Persicimonas caeni: one gene and its partner. The protein of the gene in region 1 interacts with the protein of each later gene in a pairwise test. Links are inferred from orthologs where the notes say so. Each region holds a gene or a part of one and is shown on either strand. Other genes may lie near its edges. The genes, in order: mrdA and FIV42_RS02630.

Region 1 (3,246 bases):
TCTGGCGGCTTTTGGCGTCGACGGCTGGGCGCTGCAGACTGCAGTCGCGCTGACGATCTTCTTAGCGCTGCGCCGCGACTTCGTCGGGGGCGCATTCGTCCTCGCCGGGCTGCTGATCCCCATCGAATGGCTGGTGGTGGGTCCGCCGGGCTATTATTCGCTCTCGCTGGTCTTCGTCTTCTTCGCGCTGCAACTGGCGCGCGGGAATATCCAGTCGGACTGGGGCTTTTCGCAAGCAGTGCTTGCCATGGTCACGGTGGTGATCCAGACGGCGGTCATGGCCGTCGCTCTTTTGGTCTTCGAGCCCAACACGGTGCTCTTGGAGTCGCTCCTTTGGGGTACCCTTCCGGGGGCGCTCGGCGCGGCTCTGGTCGTGTGGCCGCTGGGGGCGCTGCTGACGCGCCTCGATCGGGCGGTCGACCCCCATTCGGATCGCAAGCGCAGAGGGTTGTTGTGAAATCGGCAGAGGTTTGACGTAGTCGATGGCAGGATCGTCTCACATCCCGAAACGCCGCCAGGGCGGCGGTATCGATAACTACCGCGGCCGGTATATCTGGTTGATCGCCGGCTTCGCGTTCGCCTTTTTGTGCATCATCGCTCGCCTCTGGTACTTGCAGATCATCCGAGGCGACGAATTTTATCGGTCGAGCTCCGAGAACATCATCCGGGACATCGAATTGCGCGCCCCGCGCGGCCGGATCTTGGACCGCAATGGCCGCGTGCTCGCCGAGAATCGCCCCTCCTTCGACATCTACGTGCTTCCGCACATCTTCCGGAAGCACGACACCGACAAGACCCTCGACTTGTTGCAGCGCTACTTGCACCTGTCGGAAGGAGAGGTCGAGCGCATCGCTCAGCGAGCGAAGGCCAACGCTTCGGAGGTCCTCGTACGCCGCGACGCCACCCGCGCGCAGGTCGCCGCGCTCGAGACCGACAAGATGCGCCTTCCCGGCGTCGAAGTGCGTGCCAACTCCCATCGACACTATCCGCTCAATCATGTCGGCGCCCACGCCATCGGTTTCTTGGCCGAGGCGGGCCAGAGTGAGCTCGAACGCCTCGAAGCCTACGGCTACAGCCCCGGAGATTATATCGGGCGCATGGGACTCGAACGCGCGTTCGAGGAGGTTTTGCGAGGCTCGCCAGGGATCGATCGTCAGGTCGTCGACGCGCACGGCATCCCGCAGGGTGAGGCGCAGACGCGCTTTCTGATCGGCGATTACAAAGAGGTCAAACCGGTGCCCGGGCGCGACTTGGTGACCACGCTCGACGCCGATCTGATGGAGTCGATCGACCAGGCGATGCGCAAATATCCGTCGGGGGCGGTCGTGGCGATGGACCCGCGCGACGGCAGCGTGCTCGCGCTCTACAGCAAGCCGAGCATCAACCCGAACTCTTGGACGGGGCGTCTGTCGTCGCTCGAGAAGATGCGGACCGACAACGACCCGTTCAAGCCGATGCTCGACAAGACGGTCAGCGCCTATTTCCCCGGGTCGATCTACAAGACCGTGTCCAGCGCGGCCGCGCTCGAAGAAGGCTTGATGAGCACCGACAGCGAGGTGACTTGCTACGGCGCCTACAAATTCGGCGGGCGCCGCTTCCGCTGCTGGAAATGGGGCGGCCACGGTCACGTCGACGTCGTCGAGGCGCTCAAGGGCTCGTGCGACGTCTACTACTACCAGGTCGCCGACCAACTCGGCATCGACACCTTGGCCGAGTACGGCTACGAGTTCGGCTTTGGCGAGAAGACCGGACTTCCCATCAACTACGAGAGCGCCGGCCGGGTCCCCACCAAGGAATGGCATCGAAAGCATAGCCCCGAGGGCTTCCAGTACGGCTTTGCCCTGAACACGGTCATCGGGCAGGGCGACACGCTCGTCACTCCGTTGCAGGCAGCGGTCTCCTACGCCGCGATCGCCAACGGCGGCAAGCTCTACTATCCGAAGCTCGTCAGAGATATCCGCAGCGCCGGCGGTGACACGCTGTTCGAGTTCGCCTCGAAGGTGCGCCGACGCCTCGACATCGAGGACGAGACGCTCGAGACGATCAAGCGCGGGCTCGAAGCCGTCGTCCAGGAGGATGGAGGCACCGCGTACTCGAAGCGGCTCGACAACGTCAAAGTGGCCGGCAAGACCGGTACCGCCCAGGTTCACTCCATCGGGGCGGTACGCGTGGCCAACCGCGACAAAGAGTTCCAGCTTCGCGACCACGCCTGGTTTGCCTCTTATGCGCCAAGCGACAACCCCGAAATCGTCGTCGTGGTCTTCCTCGAGCACGCCGGCCACGGCGGCAGCGAGGCCGCCCCGGTGGCCATGAAAGTGCTCGAAGAGTACTTCGACAAAGACGACGAGCTGTCGATGAACACCATGCCGAACACGACCAACGACTCCATTGGCAGCGAGGCGCAGTGATGCAGGGACCGTCCGGAAAACTGCAGCTCCTCTTCGAGCGCATCGACTGGCCGCTGCTGCTCATCGTGGGCACCCTCGGCGGCCTGGGCGTGCTCAACCTGTACAGCGCGGCGAGCGCCACCGGCGGCTTCGCGCTGCACACTCGCCAAGCCATCTGGTTTCTGACCGGGCTGGGGCTGGTCGGATTGGTCGCGCTTGTCGACTACCGCGTGATTGCGCGCTGGGCCTATATTATCTTCGGCGCCGTCGTCTTCCTCCTGGTCGCCGTCTTGCTCGTCGGCACCGAGCTCAACGGCTCGAAGCGCTGGCTGAACTTCGGCTTCTTCATGATGCAGCCCTCCGAGCTGCTCAAAGTGGCGGTGATCATCGTCACCGCACGCTTTTTCCACGATCAGGACCGATCCGAACCCTACGGGCTGTTCCAACTGGCCAAGCCGCTGGGGATCGTGGGCTTTGGCGTCTTTTTCGTGCTCATCCAGCCCGATCTGGGCACCTCGCTGGTCATCTTGGCGATCTTCGGCACGATGGCGCTCTTCGAGGGCGTTCGCTGGCAGACCATCCTGGCGGTCGTGCTCGCCGGGCTCGTCTCGCTGCCTTTTGTCTGGAGTTTCGGCCTCAAGGAGTACCAGAAGGACCGTGTGATCTCGTTCCTCAACCTCGACGACGACGAGTACGGCAAATCCTGGCAGGTGCGCCAGTCGATCATCGCCTTCGGATCGGGGCGCATGTGGGGCAAGGGCCACGTCGAAGGGACTCAGATTCAAAAAGGCTTTGTGCCCGAGCACGAAAACGACTTCGTCGCCGCCAACTGGGCCGAGGAGCACGGCTTTGCCGGCAT
Region 2 (3,377 bases), 6.8 Mb from region 1 along the record:
CCGGCTTGAAGTCGAAGTCGCCCGTCTCCGGCCGATAAACCGACACGCCGATGATGTCGCTGGGCAAAAGATCACTGGTGAACTGAATGCGCTGGAAGCTCAGCCCCATGCTCCTGGCCAGCGCCAGCGCCAACGTCGTCTTGCCGACACCGGGCACGTCTTCGAGCAGCACGTGCCCGCCTGCGAGCAGACAAGCCAGCGTGTAGCGCACCACTCGGGTCTTGCCTTGGAAGACGCTCTCTACGTTTGCTTGCAAATCGGTCAAGCGATCGAGCGAGACTGTTTCGACGGGAGGACTCTGCGACTTTGTAGAGCTTTGCACGATGGACCGCGATCTGGTTCTTGAAACGACGACAACCGGAGTATAGGCGCTGCAAGCCGACGACTAAAGGCCAATCGGCCACAAGACCTCGACAACCCGAACCATCCGTGTTCAAATCCCCCCGCGAAGTGCAGCACTCGGAATGTCTCCGACATTCATAGGGTTGCACCCAACCAGTGCTCCAAACATGCCTCACCAGACTAGCGGTAGTGCAACATGGCCCGAAACCGACGTAGTTCAGGGAAGAAGCGCGGTAAGAAGAAAAAGGGCGGCTTGCTCGGAAAGCTTTTCAAGTGGCTGATCCTGCTTGGCATCATCGGCGCCATTTTGGGCGGCGGTGGCGTGGCCGGCCTCTTTTACTACTACGGGCGAGATCTGCCCGAGCTGCTCAAACGCGAAGATTACCAGCCCAAGCAGCTGTCGCGGGTCTACGCCTCCGATGGCGAGCTCATCGGCGAGTTTATCGCCCAGGACGGTCGGCGCACCGTGTTGGCGATGGACGAGATTCCCGATTACGTGCGCTACTCGTTCATGGCGGCCGAAGACGCCGACTTCATGACCCACGAGGGGATCGACTACTTCGGCATGGCGCGCGCTTTCTACTACGCGGTGCGCTACGACGCCGGCCTCAAAGGCACCTCCACGATCACCCAGCAGGTCATCAAAAACCTCGTGCTCACTCCCGAGCGCAAGATCGAGCGAAAGATCAAAGAGATCATCCTTGCGCGTGAGCTCGAGAAGAACCTCACCAAAGAGGATATCCTCTACCTGTACTTGAACACGATTTACCTGGGCCACGGCAACTACGGGGTCGAGGAAGCCTCACGCTTCTACTTCGGCAAGTCCGCGCGCGACCTCGACATTCACGAGGCTGCCGTGCTCGCCGGGATCACCCAGTCGCCCGAGCGGCTGTCGCCCAAAAAGCATCCCGAAGAAGCCAAGAAACGTCGTGCCTATGTGCTCGAGCAGCTGTGGAAAAAGGGCTTTATCGAGGAAGCGACCTACCGCGAGGCCGACAAGAAGCCCATCGAAACGGTCCCGTACCACAAGAGCTACCCGCACGTGGGCAAGGCGCCCTACTTCGTCGAGCACGTCCGCAAACTCCTCGTCGACAAGTACGGCCCCGAGAAGGTCTACACGGGCGGCCTGCGCGTGCACACCACGCTCGATTTGGACAAGCAGACTGCCGCAAAAGGCTCGCTTCGCGAGGGGCTTCGGGTCTACGACGCTCGCCGGGAGTATTACGAGCCGGTGCGAAAGCTGAGTGGCAACAAAGTCGACGCGTTTATCGCCAAACAGGCCAAGGCGCTCGCCAAGAAGGGTCTGAGCAAGGGCAAGGTCTACGAAGCCGTCGTCGTCTCGGTCGACCCCAAAACAGAACTCGTCAAGCTGAACCTCGGCGACGTCCCTGCGCGGCTATTGCTGCGGCCGAAGTCGCGGATCTTGGGTGAAGGCAAAGATCGCAAGACCGTCGACGAGAAGTTCGAGCGCGGGCACGTGCTCGAGGTCATGCCGTTGGCTGTCGAGCCCGACGACGAGGGTAGCGTGCCGGTCGAATTCAAGCGCGGGCCCGACTCCGCGCTCGTCTCCATCGACCCGAAGACACGCGACGTCGTGGCGATGGTCGGCGGCTATTCGTTCGAGTACAACGAGTACAACCACGCCACCCAGGCCAAACGCCAGACCGGCTCGACCTTCAAACCGTTCGTCTACGGGGCGGCGCTCGCCTCGAAAGGCGTCACTCCGGCGACGATTTACTTGGACAGCCCGGCTGTCTTCAAGCTCGACGGCGGCAAGAGTTGGTCGCCGAAGAACTCCGACGGGCGCTGGCGCGGGCCGATCCGAGTGCGCGAGGGGTTGGGCGCGAGCCGTAACGTCGTCGCCGTGCGCATCCTGCGCGACATCGGCCTCGAGAAAGCGACCGAGTTCGCCAAGAAGATCGGCATCAAGAGCCCGATCGTTCAAAACTTCACGATGGTCATGGGCTCCAGTGAGATCACCCCGCTCGAGATGACCAACGCCTACGCCACCTTCGCCAGCGGCGGCTTGTACGGCGAGCCGCGCTTCATCACCCGCGTCGAGACGGCCAACGGTGAGACCGACACGTTCGAGACGCGCATCGAGCGCGTGCTCGCTCCCGAAGTCGCCTACATCATTTCCGACCTGATGACGGCAGTGACGATGGGCTACGTCGACAGCAGCGGAACCCGCCGCGGCGGCACCGCCGGTGCGCTGCGCAAGGGCTTCGACCGTCCGTTTGCAGGCAAGACCGGCACCACCAACGAGAGCCGCGACGCCTGGTTCATCGGCTTTACGCCGCAGTATGTCGCCGGCGCCTGGGTCGGCTTCGGCGACAACAGCCCGCTGGGCCCCAAAGAGTATGGCGGGCGCGTCGCCGGTCCCATCTGGCGCGACTACATGAAGATCATCCACGAGAAGCTCGAGGTGAAGAAGTTCGAGCCGCCCTCTTCTGGCATCTCTACGGCCACCATCGACCCGGCCACGGGTAAACTCGCCCGCCAAGACGGCGTCGAGGAGGTCTTCTTGTCGGGCACCGCGCCGACCACCTATGCCCCCGTCAATCAGGGCGGCGAAGAGGACGACTTTCTGATGAATCAATTTGGCACGTCGGCCAACCCCGAACAGGAAGGCGAGCAAGAAGCCGCTAACTAGCATCATCCGCTCCACCGCGACTGAGCGCCCCGTTTCGAGCAGCACATGAGCAGTCCCCCCAAACTCGGCCCGTTCGATCTGCAGCATCCCCTAGGCAGGGGCGGCATGGGGGAGGTCTGGCTCGCCCGGCGCCAGCCGTACGGCGAGGAAGTCGCTGTCAAAGTACTGACCAGCGAGGCCGCCCGAAACGAGCGGTACCGACGCGCTTTTCGCCGTGAAGTCCAGGCGATGGCGCGCCTCGACCACCCTCATATCGCGTTGATCATCGACAGGGGCGTCATCGACGAGCAGGCAAGCCGGGCTTCCAAAGGTCATTTCGTGGCCGGCTCGCCGTTTCTGGCCATGGAGTACGTCGCCGGGCCGACATTGAGCGGCCTGACCG

What was found.
Region 2: the proteins of mrdA (region 1) and FIV42_RS02630 interact in binary tests that used the Escherichia coli proteins (3 or more experiments, as listed by UniProt). The link is inferred for Persicimonas caeni from one-to-one orthologs.

The regions. Positions count from the first base shown.
Region 1 is NZ_CP041186.1:7,430,886-7,434,131, forward strand. Bases 17-2,945 are described here. They hold mrdA (penicillin-binding protein 2), read left to right. Parts: upstream 17-482; coding sequence 483-2,408; downstream 2,409-2,945. Other genes in these bases: FIV42_RS27590 (hypothetical protein), read left to right, coding at 17-457; rodA (rod shape-determining protein RodA), read left to right, coding at 2,408-2,945. Also shown: more of FIV42_RS27590, read left to right, coding at 1-16; more of rodA, read left to right, coding at 2,946-3,246. UniProt on the Escherichia coli protein: Catalyzes cross-linking of the peptidoglycan cell wall. Responsible for the determination of the rod shape of the cell. Is probably required for lateral peptidoglycan synthesis and maintenance of the correct diameter during lateral and centripetal growth.
Region 2 is NZ_CP041186.1:677,156-680,532, forward strand. What follows is about bases 207-3,266. They hold FIV42_RS02630 (penicillin-binding protein 1A), read left to right. Parts: upstream 207-538; coding sequence 539-2,995; downstream 2,996-3,266. Other genes in these bases: FIV42_RS02625 (AAA family ATPase), read right to left, coding at 207-265; FIV42_RS02635 (serine/threonine-protein kinase), read left to right, coding at 3,041-3,266. In the rest of the region: more of FIV42_RS02625, read right to left, coding at 1-206; more of FIV42_RS02635, read left to right, coding at 3,267-3,377. UniProt on the Escherichia coli protein: Cell wall formation. Synthesis of cross-linked peptidoglycan from the lipid intermediates.